DNA from 3 places in the Paenibacillus sp. SER-28 genome. Region 3 is predicted to be linked to each of the others. Evidence: predicted binding sites of a transcription regulator. Region 3 holds the regulator's gene; each other region holds the start of a gene.
The links. The regulator Rex, encoded in region 3, represses fermentation and respiration genes when NADH is low (regulators of the CRP and FNR family bind a similar motif). The targets are predictions, from matches to a motif close to TTGTGAAATATTTCACAA.

Region 1: a site for Rex is predicted at 4,663-4,680, ahead of lpdD (prenylated flavin chaperone LpdD). Genes of this name have one in related genera too.
Region 2: a site for Rex is predicted at 5,712-5,729, ahead of nirB (nitrite reductase large subunit NirB). Genes of this name have one in related genera too.

What each region holds. Positions count from the first base shown of each region.
Region 1 covers NZ_JBRECM010000006.1:164,225-171,198, reverse strand. The annotation lists gene ACUYLD_RS16360 (WIAG-tail domain) at 1-488, opposite strand, end outside; gene fabV (enoyl-ACP reductase FabV) at 678-1,865, shown strand; gene ACUYLD_RS16350 (DUF1540 domain-containing protein) at 2,161-2,313, shown strand; gene ACUYLD_RS16345 (hypothetical protein) at 2,761-3,000, opposite strand; gene ACUYLD_RS16340 (DUF4190 domain-containing protein) at 3,094-3,465, opposite strand; gene ACUYLD_RS16335 (hypothetical protein) at 3,689-4,276, shown strand; gene lpdD (prenylated flavin chaperone LpdD) at 4,285-4,635, opposite strand; gene ACUYLD_RS16325 (S8 family serine peptidase) at 4,816-6,974, opposite strand, start outside.
Region 2 covers NZ_JBRECM010000003.1:151,316-158,289, forward strand. The annotation lists gene ACUYLD_RS10800 (immunoglobulin-like domain-containing protein) at 1-1,089, shown strand, start outside; gene ACUYLD_RS10805 (exosporium glycoprotein BclB-related protein) at 1,322-2,734, shown strand; gene nirD (nitrite reductase small subunit NirD) at 2,807-3,136, opposite strand; gene nirB (nitrite reductase large subunit NirB) at 3,176-5,605, opposite strand; gene ACUYLD_RS10820 (spore germination protein) at 5,949-6,974, shown strand, end outside.
Region 3 covers NZ_JBRECM010000002.1:467,920-474,893, forward strand. The annotation lists gene panC (pantoate--beta-alanine ligase) at 1-37, shown strand, start outside; gene panD (aspartate 1-decarboxylase) at 30-413, shown strand; gene ACUYLD_RS07585 (tetratricopeptide repeat protein) at 496-1,128, shown strand; gene dinG (ATP-dependent DNA helicase DinG) at 1,284-4,151, shown strand; gene ACUYLD_RS07595 (redox-sensing transcriptional repressor Rex) at 4,196-4,849, shown strand; gene ACUYLD_RS07600 (amidohydrolase) at 4,836-6,137, shown strand; gene ACUYLD_RS07605 (cell wall elongation regulator TseB-like domain-containing protein) at 6,175-6,699, shown strand.

The DNA of each region.
Region 1 (6,974 bases), on a different contig from region 3:
GTGTGGATGCTCTCTTGTTTCAGTTTGCTGAAATCTATGGAAGCGGGAGCGATCTTCTCACCCGTCACAGCGAAATCGCTCAAATCGTCTGTATAGATGAAAGCATTGTTTACATGCGGGGCTTTCTTATTGCTCAAAATTTCCTCCACATCAATTGGATCAGGTTCTGGCTCTGGCTCCGGCTCCGGCTCTGGTTCTGGTTCTAGCTCTTGGGGTTCCTCCATCGACACTTGAGTCTCCTCTGCATCCGCACCTTCAACCTCTGTCTCATGCGAAGCCTCGACTTCAGGTTCGACAACAGTCTGTAGCTCCGGCTCCTCTTTGGTTGGGGGAGGCGGAGAAGCAACTTGATGAAGTCTTGCTTCTGTCTCCCTCTCCGCAGGCTGTGGCTTCACGCGCTGTATCATACTTAATTCATTCATATCCGGGTCAATTACACTATAGAGCGGCTTTTTGTTTCTTATGGTTTTGCGGCTCTTATTCTTCAAGCAGCTCTCTCCCTTCTCGTATTTATCGTTACAGCATCATATGCAGGCCCTTAGGCACTTGCCACCCCGTGCAAGGATACACTTTTGGGTAAAAAGGTTACTTACTGAAATCCACGTTTGAAAAAAAATAGTTAAAAGTTAAAATAGTAAGGGTGAAGATCGCTACAAGAAGAGAGGAATTACAATAACATGATTATCAAACCAAGAACACGTGGCTTTATCTGCACCACTGCTCATCCGGTGGGCTGTGCCCAACATGTTCAGGAGCAAATTGACTATGTACAGGCCCGTCCTGCTATCCAGGGCCCCCGTAATGTACTTGTGATCGGGGCATCTGCCGGATATGGGTTGGCTTCTCGCATTACTGCCGCCTTCGGTGCGCGTGCCAACACAATTGGTGTATATCGCCCTAGTAACGCTACGGCAACACGTACAGCATCGGCAGGCTGGTACAATTCTGCTGCATTTGAAAAAGCTGCTCAGGAAGCTGGGCTTAAATCCTTAAGCGTGACAGGCGATGCCTTCTCGGATGAGGTCAAAGCCAAAACGGTGGAAGCCATTCGCGAAGAACTGGGACAAGTCGATCTGGTGGTTTACAGTGTCGCTTCAGGTCGCCGTACAAATCCCCGCACAGGCGAAACGTTTAATTCCGTACTCAAACCTATTGGTAAGCCTTACACAAACAAGACCGTTAACTTCCACACCGGGGAAGTCAGCAGCGTGACGCTCGAACCCGCAACAGAAGAAGAGGTACAAGGAACTGTAGAGGTTATGGGTGGTGAGGACTGGAAATTGTGGATTGACGCCTTGCGTGAAGGCGGTGTATTGGCTGATACTGCAACGACCTTCTCCTTTTCGTATATTGGTTCAGATATTACGCAAGCCATCTACAGAGAAGGCAGTATCGGAAGTGCAAAGGATCATCTGGAGGAGACAGCACATCAGCTGAACGATCAGCTGAAAGTTACAGGCGGACGCGCCTTCGTCGCAGTCACCAAAGGACTCGTTACCCAATCTAGCTCCGCTATCCCTGTCGTTCCTCTGTATATTTCTGCTTTATATAAGGTAATGAAGGAAAAAGAGCTGCATGAAGGGTGCGTAGAACAGAGCTACCGCCTGTTTGCTGAGCGTCTGTACGCACCAGAAACTCCTGTAGATGAAGAAGGACGTATTCGTATTGATGATTGGGAACTACGTGAAGACGTGCAGGCAGAAGTTGCAAAAATATGGGAGGCGCTGACGACCAACAATATCTACGAATTGTCCGATCTTGAAGGATATCGTCGCGAATTTTTCCAACTGTTTGGCTTTGAGTTCGAGGATGTAGACTATGATGCTGACATTGATCCCATCGTAAATATTCCTAACGTGCGCTAAGTCTTTTAATATTGTCATTATGTTGAAAAACAAAAAAAGCTGTTCTCCAGCAGAGAAACATTTCGTTCTGCATGGAGGACAGCTTTTGTTTTTAATTAAAAGGGACACTTATGTCCGCTTTGAACTGCAAATGATGCTAACATTGCAATTTTAAATTTCATTTGATATTGTACAGGTAGGCATAGCAAAATCCCTCTTCCTAACAAGAGGGTAAACACAGTTGGACAAGTCCTACCTTGACTGACCGTGATACTATTTGCTCAGCCCATCACATCCATATAAGGAGGTGTACAACATGGCAAAAGACGTTCTGTGTGAAGTCAATTCATGTACGTACTGGGCCCAAGACAATAAATGTAGCGCTAGCTCCATTTACATCGTAAGCAACAGACCTGAAGACACTCACAAATCCGAAGAAACAGACTGCAAAACCTTCGAAGCCAAGTAAATCTTTGATTTCAAGCCTAGCTTTATAATGAAGGAGCCCATGCCCGGGTTCCTTCTTTCTTATGATATTCTAACAAGAATGATAATTATTATCAAGTCCTTTTTCGGTACAGTAAAGCGCTATTCGATTCACACAATCATTTCTCTGCTCAACGTTTGGTTGCTAAGCTCCATTCATGGAGTAGCCTCCAAAGGAATAGTCATTTCCAGGTCCTTATAATACGTTGCGGGTTGTTACGGGTGTCAATTCAACCTGCTTCACCGTATAGCTGAACGTTCCGCTCCGTTGTGTTTTTTCACGCTTCAGCAAGATTTTGTGATTGGATACATTTTGCGCAAGTATCTGATTGCTCGTGTTCAGTTTGATCTGACCATGCGCTCATTTGTTAGCCCTCCTTTTTTCATTTTTTTGTTGAATCAGCTTTTTACGTAAGGTTGCAGGCTTACTTTATAATGTCACGCCGAAAAGGACCCTGCTGTTCTCTCTAAAACAAAAAAAAGAAGCGTCGCTCTGAACGATTCGCTTCTTTTTTTTGACCTTTTGTAATTGTTCTTGCTTGGTCGGCTTCATTCGTATGTGCTGTGAAATCTCGCCATAATGGTCATTCGTTTTGCGGCTCTGTGCCGCGCAATAGATTCCAGCGCGTTTTGCCTTGCTTAGCGCTTTTTGTGTTTGAGTACGTGCCATACGGCTTCACTCTCCTTCATTGGACTCCTTTTATCATAGCATCCAATAGTCAAATCGTGAATGGTTTGTCTGACTCAAGCATTCTTCAATTCATTAAATGTCTGAAAAAATATCCGGATCGCCACTGGAGGCCGCTACAATAAAAACAATAACTATAAAAATGATAATCAGTGTATAAATCAGTGTACCGATAATACTACATACCAGTCCAGCAATGGCCATACCTCTGCCTTGCTCGCCATGACGGTTAATTTCCTTCAGGGAAAGACTGGATAAAATAATACCCACAATTCCGATAATCAACCCAATATAGGGAATGACAACAGATAAAATCCCGAGCACCATCGAGGCAACAGCTTTACTATTGGTAGGTGGAACTACTGGGGGCGGGTTAAATGGGGCATTATAATCGTTCGTCTCCTGAAAAGGATCGGAAGATCGAGGCTCCTTGTACAAATCACTCATCTGTTAAATTCAACTCCAATACGAAAAATAGCAATTATATAAGTTCTAGGGTACCACAATCTTACAAATCAGGACAGTATTTATTTCGATTTTCTTAATTAGAACGTTAAAAAGAAGAAACATAGCGATATTAGCACTTTTTGAGGTAACTGGGCATACAGTATTTTACCTGTTACAGATCAATTGTGCTCCATGAGAGCATCCTGCCAAGGAGGTCGGAGCTATGCTATATCGTGCAACATCCCACAGAAAGTGCTCGCCTCACAAACGTTTAAATGCAAACACACTTAGGATAATATCCACTGCCATGCTGCCATTTTACAAAGCTATTGCAACCCGACGTGCTTTTGCCGTCCAATGGTCACGAGCTGTCGTTCAGGCGAATTTGGATCGGATGAAATCCCTTCTCTGCTCAGTAGCGCCATTTGCCGCCAAACAAGGCTTAGGCACGAATGGCATCGGCTACTTTATTTCCTTTTTAGCTCAGCCACCGATGCTCTATTATACGAATGGAACGACGATTCCACCGGGGACTGTGCAGTTTACATTTGAGCCGAGAGTTCATCGCGCCATCGCAAAAGCCGTTTTTCCGCTGTATCGCGAATTGGCACGCAATCCATGTTTTGCTTCTGCCTTAGCCAAAGCGATCAACAGACAAGACCAGCGTGCAGTTCATGTCATGATCCGTAGTTTGATTCCATCCTCTGCGCTGAAATCCGTACAAATTGAGGACGATGGCTTTGCCTTGCTTTTTAAGTATCCCTTTAGTAAGTATCCCTATCGCAATCTGCTCTTTCGGGAGTTCACTTAAAAAAGTCTCTACAAGCGTGCCTGCTTGAGTTCTCCAATGAGCTCTTTTCCCAGTTGTATAGCCATATCTGTCAGCACTCGGATCTCGTCCTTGGTTGCATGATCCAAATGTGCCCCGCAGCAAATGACAAAATTGCCCGCAAACTCTTTTCGCAAGCGAACTGCAATTTCTTCGGTAATATAAAATTCCTTGTGATTTTGCAATTGCACAGTTTGAATCGGCTCGAGTCTGGCCCCTGCTGTAATTGTTCCCAAATGGGGCTGATCACCGCCAGAAATGAGTACAATGATATCTTCCCCCATAAAATAAGCATCCAGCACAAGACGGATACGTCCGCTTTCTTTTTGCAAATGAATCATATAATCCTCTCCTGCTAAAAAATATTATTGTGAAACAGTTCACTTTATGAGCATTATTCATTGTATCGCTTCCTGAACGGCTCGACAATTAAAAATGGCCCACAGCAGCCTCTGTATACCATGGCTTGCTGTGGGCCTTCATTGCTATTCTAAAAGAAGCATTTCCTTTCCTACTGGCTGTTAACGGATCGTGATCGTATGCACAGTCTTACCGCTTGCGCCGTCATTATCCGTCACCGTTAGCTCCACGGTATACGTTCCAGCTGTGGTGAATTTATGCTTCACCTTGGAACCGACCGCCGTATCGCCATCGCCAAAATTCCAGCTGTAGCTGACGATTTCACCGTCTACATCACGGGAAGCTTTGGCGTTAAATTGTACATTTTTGTTCTTCTTAGCTGATTCATTAGCCTGAATAATGGCTACTGGCTTTTCATTGGATGTAGGTGGATTCGGATCAGGGTTCTGTCCTCCACCATTGGTTACATACAATCTTCCCGGCGCCTCCGTCTCCACTTCATTTCCCGCTGCATCCCTTACCCGGATCACGATGACTCCGCCTTCCAGGTTCAGAGAAGATGAAGTGAAATAAGTACCTTCATAGTGGCCTGACGAAGTCTCATTTAACGGAATATCGTTGCGGCCCAAAGTGGACAGGTTGAAAGGCAGCTCCACATGGAAGGACGCCTCCAAACCGGATGCACTGTCAAAGGATACCCGTACCGACTGCCCTGGAGTAATACGCACATCCTCAGCAGGGTTAATGTTTTCAAGCTTCGGCAGAGCTGTATCGACATACACCGAGCGCGTAACGGTTGTTTCGTTTTCGGCAAGATCCTTGGCCGTCACCGTAATTTGATTTTCACCTTCGTTGATAAGCAATCGCTTGTTAAAGGTGCCGTCACTTCCAAATTCGGCTGGCTCGCCGTTAATCGTCAAATCGGTGAGGAATTCGTCATACACCGTACCGGTGACGCTCACGACACCCGCATTCGTACGGGCTCCTTCATCTGGCGAAGTCAGGATCAGACCCGGTTTAGTCTGGTCAAGTGTCACGACCACCGGTTCGGAACGATCCGTTATTTTTCCGTATACCGCTGCTTGAACACTTAGCGGATTAGCACCTGGTTGAAGATCAACCGACAAACTGAACTGGCGATCCTTCACCTTCGTTGTGCCAGCCAGCTCCTTACCGTTAAAGAGCTGAATATCGGCTCCTTCTGCCGGAGAAGTTCCTGTTACGGTAATCGTCTCTTCCTGCGTATAGGTAGCCTTCGTAGGAGTCGTAATCGTTGGAGCATTCACCGGATATCTGACGATAGCCCGGATCATGTAGTTCCCCTCCTCCTCAGGTGATTGGCTCCATGTGCCGCTTACACCTTGCCAACTTCGAAGCGCATTGGGACTGCTTTCATCTGTAGCAAGACCCGGCGACTGTGTGCCTACAGCAGACTGTGTATATACGATGTAGAAGTCACCTTGAACCGTCACCGGCTCTGGGAGCTGCACCGTCGTCCATTGTGTCTCATCCCTTACGGCAGTCCCGTCGAATGGACCAGCTAATAATCGTCCAGGTGCTCCTGCCGCACCGGAGGCGTCATAGATAGAATATTGGAATGCCGTTCCTCCCGGATTCGGGAAGGCAGAGTTCCAGAACAAAAGCGATGCTCCTGTCACTTGAGCCACTTCCGACTCAGGCGTCATTCTGACTGCCCATGAATTGCCTGCCGCGTTAAAGGCTCTAGCATTTTCTCCTGTCCCGTCATCGTAGGCAATGCCTCCCTGGAACCCGATGAAAGGTTTCAACGTGACATTCGCTTCCACACTACCGTTCGCAGGAGCAGTAACGGATACACTGTCGCTATAATAATTCTCAGCTGAAATGGACAATGTGTATGTTCCTTCCAGCACGTCCAGCGTAAATTCTCCAGCCTCATTCGTCTCTACCGGAGCAATACGTGCATCCTCCAGCACCAACACTTTCGCTTTTTGGATCGGTTCACCGGATTGCTTGTCGGTAATGACCCCGTGAATCGTACCGTGAGGTACGGCCTGAAGACTAAAGTTTGCTCTGATGACTTTGTTATTCTCAATCGTGACTGCTTTCGTTTGAGGCACATAACCATAGGCTTCAGCCTTCAGCGTATAGTCGCCCGCTACATGAGTGAAGCTGTATTTGCCTGTAGTCGGATCCGTTTTCACCGAACGTCCGGTTTCCAATACCGTAACCGTAGCGCTGGCTGGAAGACTGTCGAGCCCGACACGTCCACTATCCACCGTTGTTTCTACCGGCTTCACTTTCTCCTGGAATTCACTCTTTTCAGTGCTTGTAATTTTGT
Region 2 (6,974 bases), on a different contig from region 3:
GACATTCGTTTGGAGCAGGAAAAGCAACTGAGTCGTGTTATCCTTTCTCATTCTTTACTGAATAAATGGGATAAGGTTGGTGCATCGGTAATATCCCGATATGGAACACTGATGATGTCCAGTGACACTCTAACCAGCATGGCCTCAGGCAAGCAGGACGTTACATTGTCATTCCAGCAGGCAGATGTACAACGTGCACAGCAGATCCGTGACTGGGCCGAGCAACAATCCAGCCTGACGCTGATGGGTCCGGTTACAGACATCAAAGCCAATGTGACTGGGACCTCGTCGATCATTCTACCGCTGGATAACGAATCCTTAGGTGAGTTACACAATGCAGAGCCCCAGTTCTCCATTCTTGTTATTCATGAGAATGGTGAGCGTGAGATTCTAAAAGGGACTGCTGTAATGGATTCAAAAGGGATGTTGTCGGGTGTGAGTCTGAATACGACCGGGTTAGGTACCTTTGCCGTCGCCACAGATGCCAAGACTCAAACCAATAATGCCAGTGTGCAAAATGACCCCATCAATTCGTCAGATTCGCAAGGGCTAGCTCAGGTATGGCCGGATGTACAAGGCCATTGGGCAGCGAAATCCCTGCAATCTCTTGCAGACAAAGGCTGGATACAAGGCTATAAAGACGGCAACATACGCCCTGATCGCGCTGTAAGCCGTGCAGAATTTGTAGCCATACTGACCAGAGCATTGGGAACTGCTGGAGATGAGAGCCCTTCTACCTCATTTACAGATATGCAGGGACACTGGGCTGGATCAGCCGTGGATTTTGCTCACCGCCAGGGATGGATTCAAGGGCTAACAGCTCAAACTTTCGGACCTGATGAGAGTCTTACCCGTGAACAGGCGATGGTGATCCTGTCACACGCGATGCAGAATCAGACATCCATTTCCAGCACTGCCGCACTGCAATCCTACAAGGATGAGCAGCAGATTGCAGCATGGGCCTCCGCAGCATTCCAGAATGCAGTATCCTCCGGTTGGATCAGCGGTTATCCAGATGGAACACTCAAGCCAAAAGCGGCTATCAGCAGAGGTGAGATGGCTGAACTGCTGGTACGTATTCTTAAATAAGACGTTTTAAGCTTCATAGATCAGATGAGTATACGCACATACAACGCGGCCTCCATGCTTTTTGGGGGCCGTATTTTTTTATGTATATTTTATGTACAAGCCTTTAACAATCATTTTTGCTTGTATATTCACCCTTTTCGCTTCAGTAAATATATTATGAATATCTGCGAAGCGGGGCGATGAACCACCTGTCACCTCTACAGTAGGAAGAATGAGGAGGAGATATTTGAGCATGAAACATAAAAAACCGTTCAGGTTCAGTGGTGCTTCAAAAAAAGACGAAGACTGTAAACCAACAAGAGTAAATAGAAGTATCGAAGATCTTCTCAGACTGATTAATGAATTGACCGCGATCATCCCCATCGTATTCGCAAACCCCTCTGCGACTAATGTATCTTCCTTGCAACAGATTTTAAGACGTTTGTTGTCTCTGGCGAAAAGCTTAAGACTTAGAGGCGGGGTTAAGGCAGACTTACTGGCAGCGCTGGAGCTTGCTATTGTTGCGTTAGAAGCTACACCCTTCTCTCCGATCGGCGTAGGTACTGCACTGCAACAATTGCTGGATGCCCTATTGTCCATCGTTTTACAAGAATCCCTCGATCCTGCTCTTAAAGACAGCTTAATCAGCGCGATCAGAATCGCTGGAAAGACGGTTAGCAACGTATTAGGTGAAACATACTTGTCAGGGGAGCCCGGTGCACAAGGACCTCCTGGACCTGCGGGACCCGGCGGTGTGCCTGGACCAGTAGGTGGACCAGGCCCACAAGGGGCTCCCGGACCTATCGGCGCCGCTGGACCTATCGGTGCGGCTGGACCAGTCGGCCCTGCCGGGCCTGTGGGGCCTGTGGGGCCTGTGGGGCCTGCCGGACCAGTTGGAGCAGCTGGACCTATTGGCGCCGCCGGGCCTATCGGGGCCGCTGGACCGGAAGGCCCTGCCGGACCTGTCGGCGCTACGGGTGCTGCGGGACCTGCCGGGGGTGTGACAGGCGCCACGGGCGCTACGGGCGCGGTTGGCGCAGTCGGACCTGCTGGGGTCACAGGGCCGACCGGAGCTGATGGGCTGCCAGGCGCGGTTGGCGCTACCGGAGCCACGGGCACGGCTGGTGTTACTGGAGCGACCGGTTCGGGAGCCATCATTCCGTTTGCTTCGGGCGGACCTGCTATCCTGACAACCGTTCTTGGCGGGGTGGTAGGAACCACCAGTTTGATCGGCTTTGGAAGCTCAGCAACAGGGATTAGCCTTGTAGGCGGGGCCATTGACCTGACAGGTACACTTGTAGGACCTCTGATCAACTTTGCTTTTTCCGTACCACGGGATGGCGTAATTACATCTATTGCTGGTTACTTCAGTACAACAGCTGCGTTAACTCTCGTGGGTTCAACTGCGACGATTACTGCCCAATTGTTTAGTTCCCCAACACCTAATAATACCTTCACAGCAGTTCCCGGAGCTATCGTTACATTGGCCCCTTCACTGGCTGGCATTATTGCTTTGGGAACGATCTCTAGCGGTATTACTACCGGGTTGGCTATACCGGTAACCGCACAGACTCGTCTGCTCCTTGTCTTCTCTGCAACAGCTACGGGACTTTCCCTCGTAAACACTATCGTAGGTTATGCAAGTGCAGGCGTTACCATTACCTGATCCAAGACGAAAAAAGGGCCCAACAGGATTGTTCCTGTCAAGCCCTTTTTTATTTGTATTCCATCAGACGAACTAAACCGTTTCGAGTGATACTTTAACTTCTTCTCCCTCTTCACAAACGGCGAATGTTTTAACTTGTCCATGATCAGGCTCTTGAACGATGCCTGTCTGCAGATCAATTTTCCAGTCATATAAAGGATCATAAATATAATGACCAGATACTATCGCCTCTGTAAGAGGACCTCTTTTGGGATGAGGATTGATATTTTCAACGGCATAAAGCTCATTCTCCGAAGTGCGGAAAACAGCAATTTCAGCACCTTTGATATGGATGGTACGCCCTATTCTGATCGGAAAATCCTTACTGTGACCGACAACAAGCCATTCGGCATTTTTGATCATTTGCTTGATCGCTCCCTTCCTCAGGCATTTTAGATACAATTACACAATAGACGGAGTGACAACCTCAAATAGATTTTTGCGAGTATCCTCATCATTGATGATCTTTTTCCACGGGTCTTCCACCTGTTGTAGTGCAAATTCGATGCGTTCTACTAAAGCTTGTCGATGATCTGTATCCTGAACGACAGCCTTCTGAATCTCTTCCAGACCGATCCGTTCCACCCACTCCGACGTGCGCTCCAGGTATTGTCCTGTTTCCCGGTAGAGTTGCATTACGCTACCTACAATATCAATCAACTCGGCATCGGTTTTCACTTTACAGAGTGAATCAGCCAACCGTGCTTTAATACCGCCATTACCACCGATAAAGATCTCCCAGCCCCCATCGTTGCCTACGATCCCGATATCTTTGGTACATGATTCCGCACAGTTGCGTGGACACCCATTAACCGCTAATTTGAATTTTGCTGGGAAATCCAATCGTTCGAATTTCCGTTCCAGCACTTCTCCCATTCCCATCGAGTCCTGTGTACCAAACCGGCAAAATTGCGATCCAACACAGGTTTTAACTGTACGAAGCGACTTCGCGTACGCATATCCCGACGGCATATCGAGTTCTTCCCATACTTTAGGCAGATCCTCTTTACGGACACCGATCAAATCCAACCGCTGTCCTCCTGTTACTTTAACGACCTTAACGTTGTATTTAAGAGAAACATCTGCTATCTTCTTCAAATCTTCTGGAGTCGTTACACCGCCGTACATTCTAGGAACAACTGTAAACGTTCCATCCTTTTGAATGTTTGCGTGCAATCGCTCATTTACAAAACGGGAATCTCCCTCATTTTCATAGGTATCCGGGTTAATCATTCCCAAATAGTAATTCAGCGCCGGGCGGCATTTGGAGCATCCTTCATCATTATGCCAACCCAGTACATTCATAACTTCACGCGTTGTTGTCAGCCCTTTGGTTTTGATCGCTTCCACAATCTCGTCCCGACTCAATGATGTGCAACCACATATTCCTTGCTTGGCTGACGTCTTGAAGCTGTCTCCAAGAACATATTGTAAAATTTGCTCAACGACAGGCTTACATCCTCCACAGGAACGCGTTGCTCCGGTGCATGCCTTAATTTCATCGACTGTGGTCAGTCCATTATCATTAATTGCATCCACAATCGCCTTTTTAGTCACACCGTTACAGCCGCAGACAATTTCATCATCCGCCATCGTTTCAGCGGATAATGTTTTCGCCCCGTGATTGCTACATCCAGTACCCATGATCTGTCCATATATCTCATCTGTCATCTGCGTTTGCTGACGCACATATTTTTGAAGACTAGCAGATTCACTCACATCGCCAAACAGTACAGTTCCAACAATCTTATTTTCACGAAGCAGCACTTTTTTGTATGTGCGCTTCCACTCATCCTTTGCAACAATCACCGTATGTTCAGGCTGGGTTATGAATTCGCCAGCTGAGAAAACGTCCACCCCTGAAATTTTGAGCTTGGTGGAAACTACCGATCCCATATAACCTTCAGTATCCACACCTGCCAAATGTTTGGCAATGACACTTCCCTGCTCAAACAGCGGAGCTACCAGACCATAACAGATTCCGCGATGTTCAACACATTCCCCTACGGCGTATACATCCGGTACGGAGGTTCTCATCAAATCATCGACTACGATACCACGGTTCGTTTCCATACCACTTTGCACAGCCACCTGAATATTAGGCTTGATCCCGACGGCCATAACGACCAAATCCGCTTCTAGCTCGCTTCCGTCTGAAAACCGCAGCCCTTGTACCCGATCTTGACCGTACACCTCCGCAGTTTGCATTTGCATAGCAAACTTGATTCCCTGGCGTTCTAGTTCTGCTTTCAGCATCGCAGAGGCTTCCCGGTCCAGCTGGCGTTCCATCAAATCCTCCATTAAATGAACGACCGTAACATCCATTCCCAGGTTGACCAAGCCTTTAGCTGCTTCCAGCCCTAACAGACCTCCACCAATGACAGCTGCCTTTTTAAAGGTCTTCGCTGCCTCAAGCATTGCCGAGCAATCGGCGATATCTCGGAAACCGATGACACCCGGTAATTCTTTACCCGGAATAGGTAGAATAAATGATTGTGAGCCAGTAGCTACCAAAGCTACATCGTAATCAATTTCCAGTCCGTCTTCGGTGTGAATCTTCTTGTTCTCACCGTCGATGCTTTTCACCATTTTTCCTGTATACAAAGTAATCCCTTGATCCGCATACCATTGCAAATCGTTCAGTATGATATCATCAATCGTTTTACTGCCTTCCAACACATAAGAGAGCATGATCCTGTTATAGTTCGGATGCGGCTCATTTCCCAGGACCGTAATTTCATACTTATCTGTTAATTTTAAAATTTGTTCGACCGTATTGATACCAGCCATCCCGTTCCCTATAACCACAAGTTTCTGTTTACTGTTTATCATATACCGGTTCCTCCATTCATTCGACGATACTCCCTATCCGACGACATCTCCTACGTTCCTATGAATATTGCTTATGCTTCTATTCTAATACAGCAGACAGAGCTATATGTGATTACAGTCACAATATAGTTCAAATTAAGAATGTTTAGGGATTTCCCTATTCTATTTCAAGGGATAAAGGTAAGAGCCCGAAATCAAATTTCACAATATTAAATACATCACTTGCCCAATTCATCGAACGAATCTTTCCATTTCATGTGTAATTACAACCTTTATAAGGAATACTTTAGGAACAACTTGTATCTTAAGGAAACATGAATTGAATCGTATGGAGGTGATCATCATGTGGTCTAAAATTATTTCTTATATTCCAAGCTGGAGTACACTCTTTCAAGCAGGCCTCGCGTTGGTTATTCCTTTAGGAATTTATTATATAAACACATCGATTTATTCGTTTGTCGGCAGTAAGGGGGCAAAATCCAAACATTCTTCTGATCGTCCGCTTTCCGACGAACATAACGAAGGCGATGCTGATCAACAGCATGAACCAAGCTCCAAAATTACAGGGAATTATGATTCCGACTTAAAGTCGATCCGAGAGGCTATAGGCGAAAATAGTGATGTGCATTTTCGTGAGTTTGTAGTAAAGAAATATCATGCTCGGTCCGTGTTAGTCTTCATAGAAGGTATGCAGGATGAAAAGCTTATGAGCAAGCAGGTATTGGAGGTCTTGATGTTCGAGGGCCAGCAAGACCCACAGCGCCCACAGGAACAGCAGGAAAGTATAAGTAACTCCTTTATAAAAGAAAACTTGATGCCACTTACGCAAATTAGTGAAGTTGCTGATATGGAGGACCTGCAGGAGTCTATACTTTTAGGCCATACTGCTTTATTAATTGAAGGAATGAAGGGAGCACTGCTGGTGGGCTCGCCCAATGGCGCCATTCGCTCCGTCAATGAACCAACCTCTGAAGCATTACTTCGGGGTCCCCGCATTGGTTTTACGGAGGTATTAAGTGAAAATACTTCGATGCTTCGACGCCAAGGCTTAAACAAAAGTCTGGAAATGAAAAAATTTCAAGTGGGAAGCCGAATCAAAAAAGACCTGGTTGTCGCGTATATAAAGGATATTGTGAATCCAGATCTCCTCGAAGAAGTAACCCGCAGAATTTCAAAGATAGATATGGATTTTTTGGCTGAATCCGGTTATGTGGAACAACTTATTGAAGACAATTATTTAAGTCCGTTCCAGCAGGCTCACAACACAGAGCGTCCCGACCGTGTCATTAATGCTTTGTTGGAAGGAAGAATAGCTATTTTGCTGGATGGGACTCCCTTTGCACTTATTGTTCCGGTGACCTTCAGTATG
Region 3 (6,974 bases):
AAGAATACAGAAGGCGGAGGTGCTTTCCCATGTTTAGAACCATGATGAAATCCAAAATTCACCGCGCTACGGTTACGGAAGCTAACCTGAACTATGTGGGGAGTATCACTATAGATGAAGATCTCATGGAGACATCGGATTTGTTGGAGAATGAAAAGGTTCAAATTGTAAACAATAACAATGGAGCTCGACTGGAAACCTATGTTATCCCCGGACCGCGTGGGAGCGGCGTAATCTGTCTCAATGGTGCGGCAGCCCGTTTGGTGCAGCCTGGTGATACAGTCATTATTATTTCCTATGCTTCCATGTCGAATGAAGAGGCCAAAACATACAAACCAACAGTGGTATTTGTTGATGAACATAATAAACCAGCCCAAACGATGAACAAAGAAGTACACGCGACGATCATGTAATGAATGGGAGTGCGGATGAAACCCGTCTTTTAAGCGAAAAATGTGAGTGTATTAATCCATCTTTCATAAGGGCGGGATGCACATGTTCCAGCATGTATTCGCAGAAATGAACAGCATGTTAGATGATATCGTGAAGCATTACCCATCAGCCCAGGGCTCCCGCAGGCAGGAGCTGCTACAGCACTGGAGTCTGCTGCGGAGAATGAGTGACGGAATTATGGATGAGTGGCTGGCCTTTGAGGAAAAAATGGTTTGCCTGCGTGCGGCCGGGTTTTCCGCGGAGACCGATATGTCTGACACGGAGCTGCCTGAAAAAGAGCTGCCAGCTTTTAATCGGGGGCAAGGGTATTATCGATTACTCATGTACCCTGAGGCGATCCAACAATTTGAGCAGGTACTACAGCATTTTCCGAACAGCTGGCAGAGTCGCATGTATATGGGAATGGCCTATTTTCAACTAGATGATCCAGCAGAGGCTGTATGCCATTTTCAGAAGGTGCTGGACCTGACTGAGCAGGCAGGACTGAAGGCGGTCATCTATAATGCGCTAGGCTGTCTGTTGGCAAAGCAGGCTGACGTAGAGGAGGCGCAAAAATGTTTTGCTCTCGCACATCAGTTCGATCCTGCGTTACCCGAGCCGCTGCACAATATGGAAGCCTGTCTGTCCGGTACCGAAAAGCTTCGATACGACAGCTCCATGATGACCTGGATGTAGTTGTCAGACACCGAGCAAGACGATGCATGCCCACCTCTCAGGCGGCGTGTGCATCGTCTTTTTTGGCTGTCTTAATTTCCAAACAGGCGATCTTCTGCTATGCTAATATACAGAGTTATTATTTTTGTAAGTGTCATAAGAAAGGATTAGCCCGAATGAAATTTGCGGTATTGGATTTTGAAACGACAGGCACCCAGTCCGCGGATGACATCATTCAAGTCGGACTTGCAATTATAGATCATGATAACAGCATTTCCCGTGTTTACAGCTCTTATGTAAACCCTGGCAGATCTATTCCCCCTTTTATCACCGGGTTGACCGGAATTACAGACGATGACGTCAAGGATGCTCCTGCACTTGAAGAAATGATGATGGAGCTCGTGCCTATGCTGGACGATGTTGTACTGGTCGGTCATAATGTGGCGTTTGATTTTAATTTTTTGCAAAACGCTCTGGATCGGTGCGGATATTTGCCGTTTAGCGGAAGAATCTTGGATACAATGGATTTTCTGAAAATTATGTTTCCATCGCTATCTTCGTATCAGTTGGGTTTTGTGTCTTCTGAGTTTGGGCTGGCGCATGATCGCCCTCACCAAGCAGACAGCGACGCGTTGGCTACGGCTGAGGTGTTTTTAAAGTGTCTGGGTGAGCTTCAAGCATTACCTTTGATAACCATACAGCGGCTTAGCGATTTGTTTGCAGAGGAAGACAGTGACCTTGGATGGTTTCTTGATGGGGTGCGTGAAGAGAAAGAGCTTGATCCTATTCAGGATCTGGAGGGGCATCAGTTTTTTCGTCAGCTTGCGCTAAAAGTGGAAGATTGGACGGAGCTAGCTGCTCCGCGTAGAGAAGATGACCCGAATCCACTGTCAGGTGTTTCCTTTGAGGAGTACATGGATGATGTGCGGGACAATTTGCGTTCATCCTTGAGCCAATATGAGGAGCGCGAGGCGCAGATACAGATGATTGAGGGTGTAAATCAGGCACTGAGTGAAGACAAGCATCTGCTGATCGAAGCAGGTACAGGAACAGGGAAGTCCCTCGGCTATTTGCTCCCATCGCTGTATCACAGTGTGAAAAAAGGACAGCGAGTTATGGTAAGTACACATACGATCAACCTGCAGGAGCAATTACGCGAGCGTGACATTCCTATGCTGACCAAGGTGATTCCGTTTCCGTTCCGGGCTGCTATTTTCAAGGGTCGGGGACATTATTTGTGTCTGCGTAAGTTTGAACATAAAATAAACAGAAGAGACTTCGCGACACCGAAGGAAGATTTAATTACAGCTGCTCAGATGATCGTCTGGTTGACGCTAACAGAAACCGGTGATGATGAAGAACTGAATCTGAGCAACCGTGGTGGAGATTTCTGGGAAACGGTGGCGAGTGATTCAGAGTCCTGTCTTGGTCGTTCTTGCCCATGGTTCCGCAAATGCTATTATCATCGTGCACGCCATGAAGCAGGGATAGCGGATGTTGTTATTACGAATCACTCTAAGTTGTTTACAGACGTCAAAGCTAGTCACCAATTGTTGCCGAGCTATGAACATCTGGTGATTGATGAAGCCCATCACCTGGAGGAAGTAGCTGGTAAGCACCTAGGTATGCATATGAAATATTTCACACTCGTGCATACACTGACGCGACTGTTCAAAGACAGCAAGAATGGACAACTGCCTTCACTTCGTCAACAGTTGGCGAAATCGGGGCACGAGAAGTCGACGGATTGGGCCTCAACCATCGATCAGATGTATCCGCTCGTGTTAGAGGTTAAGGAAACTTGGGACCTGCTAAGCGACAAGCTGTTTGGCATGTTGCCAGAACGAAGCGATGCGACACCAGGTGAAACAGGACAGTTTTCTTCCCGTCTCAAACCTTCAGCCAAGCCTGCAAAGTGGGATCAGGCGGGGGCTTTGGAAAATCAGCTATATGTAACGATGAGTGAAATTTTGCGCAAGGGTGACAAGCTGATGCTGGACGTCAAGGAAGAACATGACGATTATGCGGCGGATAGCCTTATTACAGATATCACGGGTCTGCTCAAGGATCTGGCGGGGATTCGAGAAAATTTGCGCTTTTTTATGCGACTCGATGATGAAACAACCGTATACTGGCTCGAAGCGAGTGGGCAATTCCGCAGTAAATCATTACAATTTTATGCGGTGCCCGTCGATGTGAGCCGCCAGTTGAAAGAAATGTTTTTTGACAAAAAAAGAAGCATTATTCTGACGTCTGCTACCTTATCGGTAGATAAGTCGTTTCAGTACATGATCGATCAGCTCGGCTTGCAGGAAGCCGCAGATCAAGAGCGGCTGATGACTTCGCAGCTCCCGTCACCCTTTAATTACAGGGATCAGGTGCTGCTGGTCATTCCACGGGATTTCCCAAGCGTGAAGGGCAGTGTAGGAGATGCACACTTTGTAGATATGCTCGTTAGCTCTCTAGGAGCGACTGCTCAGGCGACGCGGGGGAGAATGCTCGTTCTGTTTACTTCCTATCGGATGCTCCGGCAAGTGTATGAGCCGCTCAAAGAGGCCTTAGCATCCAGCGAAATTACTGTGCTGGGACAAGGTGTGGACAGTGGGAGTCGCAGCAAGCTAACCCGCCGTTTTCAGGAAGCCAAAGCTTCTGTATTGCTGGGAACCAGCAGCTTCTGGGAAGGCGTCGATATTCCGGGGAAGGCTCTGACTTGTCTGGCCATTGTTCGCTTGCCATTTCAACCGCCGAATCACCCGTTGCTGGAGGCAAAAAGCGAGCTGCTCCAGCAGCAGAAGAAGAATCCATTTATGAAGCTGTCTGTACCACAAGCGGTCATTCGCTTCAAACAGGGATTTGGTCGGTTGGTTCGTACAGCGAGCGACCACGGGGTCGTTATCGTTTACGATACGCGTGTGATCGAATCCTATTACGGAAAGCACTTTTTGTACTCGTTACCGGGACCAAAAATGGAGCATATGCCATCGGAGCAAATGGTGCCCCGCATCGCCGAATGGCTCCAATCCGCCCCGGAGACCGAGGCATAACGGACGGACACTAAGTATGTTCGTTACAATTAGGGGGAGCAAGTATGAAATCAGATAAAATTTCAGAGGCTGTCGTACGGAGGTTACCCGTATATTTACGTTATCTGAATGCACTTCACAAACGGGAGGTGGCTACGGTCTCTTCTCAAGAGTTGGGACAGAGGCTAGATTTGAACCCGGCCCAAATCCGTAAAGATCTCGCCTATTTTGGAGATTTTGGTCGGAAGGGTATCGGTTATGATGTTTCTTATCTAATTGAGAAAATACGCCATATCCTGAAAATCGATCAGCAAATTAATGTAGTATTGGTCGGAGCGGGTAATCTGGGGCAAGCCCTTTCGAATTATAACGCTTATTTAAAAGACAATATGAAGATTGTAGCGGTATTTGATGCGTTTCCGGATAAGGTAGGGACCAAGATCAATACATTGGTCGTGCAACCGATGGATGAACTGGAAGCGACTGTGAGAGAAAAAAACATTCGAATCGGGATTATTACCGTACCTGATTTTGAAGCACAGCACGTGGCTGACAGGCTTATTGAGAGCGGAATTGGAGCGATCCTGAACTTTGCACCGACTACTCTCAAGGCACCGGCCAACATTCGGATTCATGCCACAGACTTTACAACTGATTTGCTTAGCCTCGCTTATTATTTGGAGGACGGAAAGGAAGAAACACAATATGACAGTGAATAAATGGATGATTAAAAACGGCTCTTTTGCCGTAAATGGACCAGAAGCTGGGGTAATCCATGGTTTTATGATTGTGGAAGATAGCCGCATTACTTACATTGGCGAGACTTTGCCTTCGGGTGAGGAAGAGACGGAAGCGATCGATGGTAAGGGGCTTTTGTTTTTACCTGGTCTGATTAATACTCATGGTCATGCGGCGATGTCTCTGCTGCGTGGGCATGGAGATGACTTGGCACTTCAAGTATGGCTTCAGGAAAAAATGTGGCCTATGGAAGCCAAGTTTACATCTACGGACGTGTACTGGGGTACGTCGTTGTCTGTGCTGGAAATGCTGAAAGGTGGAACAACGACCTTCCTGGACATGTACGATCATATGGATGAGGTGGCTCGTGTGGCTGAAGAGTCAGGTATTCGTGCAAGTCTGATGCGTGGAGCAATTGGACTATGTTCGGAGGAAGAACAGCGAATCAAGCTGGCTGAGGCCGTGACTTTTGCGCGTAACTGGCATGGTAAAGCAGACGGGCGTATTACAACGATGATGTCACCGCATGCGCCATACACCTGTCCACCTGCGTTTATTGAAAAATTCGTACAAGCTGCGCATGATCTGGATTTGCCGCTGCATACGCACATGTCTGAGACGATCGCCGAAGTGGAGCAAAACGTACGTGACTACGGTTTGCGTCCAGTTGCACACTTGGATAAGCTTGGCTTTTTCTCCCGTCCTTCGCTTGTTGCCCATGGCGTTCATTTGAATGACGAAGAAATAGCTTTACTGGCTGAACGTGGTGTAGCGGTTTCGCACAACCCAGGTAGCAACTTGAAGCTGGCAAGTGGTGTGGCAAGAGTGCCTGAATTGCTGCGTGCAGGGGTTACCGTTTCTCTCGGAACGGATGGTCCTGCCAGTAATAATAACCTGGATATGTTCGAGGAAATGCGTCTGGCAGCACTTATTCACAAGGGTGTATCTGGTGACCCTACGGCAGTTCCTGCGAGTGAAGCGCTGCGTCTGGCAACAGAATACGGTGCAAAGTCAATTGGTTTAAAAGAAGTAGGAGCGTTGGCAGCAGGCAACAAGGCTGACTTTATCGCGCTGGATCTGAATCAGGCACATTTCTTGCCACGTACAGATCTTATTTCCCATGCGGTATACTCAGCAAGCGCCAAAGACGTGGTTCACGTATGGGTAGACGGTCGTCAGGTTGTGAAAAACGGCGAATGCCTGACTATGGACGAGGAACGCATCAAACATGAGGCACAAGCCGCCTTTGAAGGGCTGCTGTCGCGCTAATTCAGGTGTCACATCCCCTTAGAGAGGAAGCACGGGTTTGAAAAATAAGAAAAAGTGGATAGCGGTCGCCATTTTGGCCGTAATACTGATCCTGGTCAGCATTTTCTGGTATTATTCCTATGTTACTCAAGACCAGGTGGCTGAGAAAAATGCCGCTATCATTAAGGCCAAGCAATCAGGTGGTCTGGTTAGCACGACTCAAACATGGAAGTCTGTGTGGGATCAGGTATATTGGGTGGTTCAAGGGAAAAATGCACAGAATGAAAATATAATGGTGTGGGTTCCTTTTCAAAAAGTGGAAGGACAACCTAACGTACCTGCCGCAGATAATAGCGGTGTTCACACCGAACTGCTGAAGAATGGAGTCGATGAGCAAAAAATGACGGCAATAATTCAGCAGCAGCTTCCAGGTGTAAAAATTGTAAGGCTTCAGCCGAGTGTGTTCAATGGCGAATATGTGTGGCAGTTGTTTTACGATGATGGAAGTCATCATTACTACAGCTTTTATCGTTTCTCAGATGGGGTAGCGACGGGTGTAAAATATACTTTGCCCAATAACTAGCTGGTTGAGGATTAGCAGATGTGGAATGAATGACTAGTAAATAATTGAAAGCTTAAGAAAAAGACGTAAATGCGATGAAATTCGTATTTACGTCTTTTAGTCTTGCTATGCCGTAAAGTGGGCTGAAAACCAGTGAAGCATCTTTACCTATCCATCTTCTCTCCTAGGGCAAATTCATCTTTATGGCGGGCAGCACGGAGTGGAGGATTTGAATTTGGAGAAGAGGAGCGTTCGCCATTGCCGCCGGATTTAAGAATATAATCGAGAAAAATCGG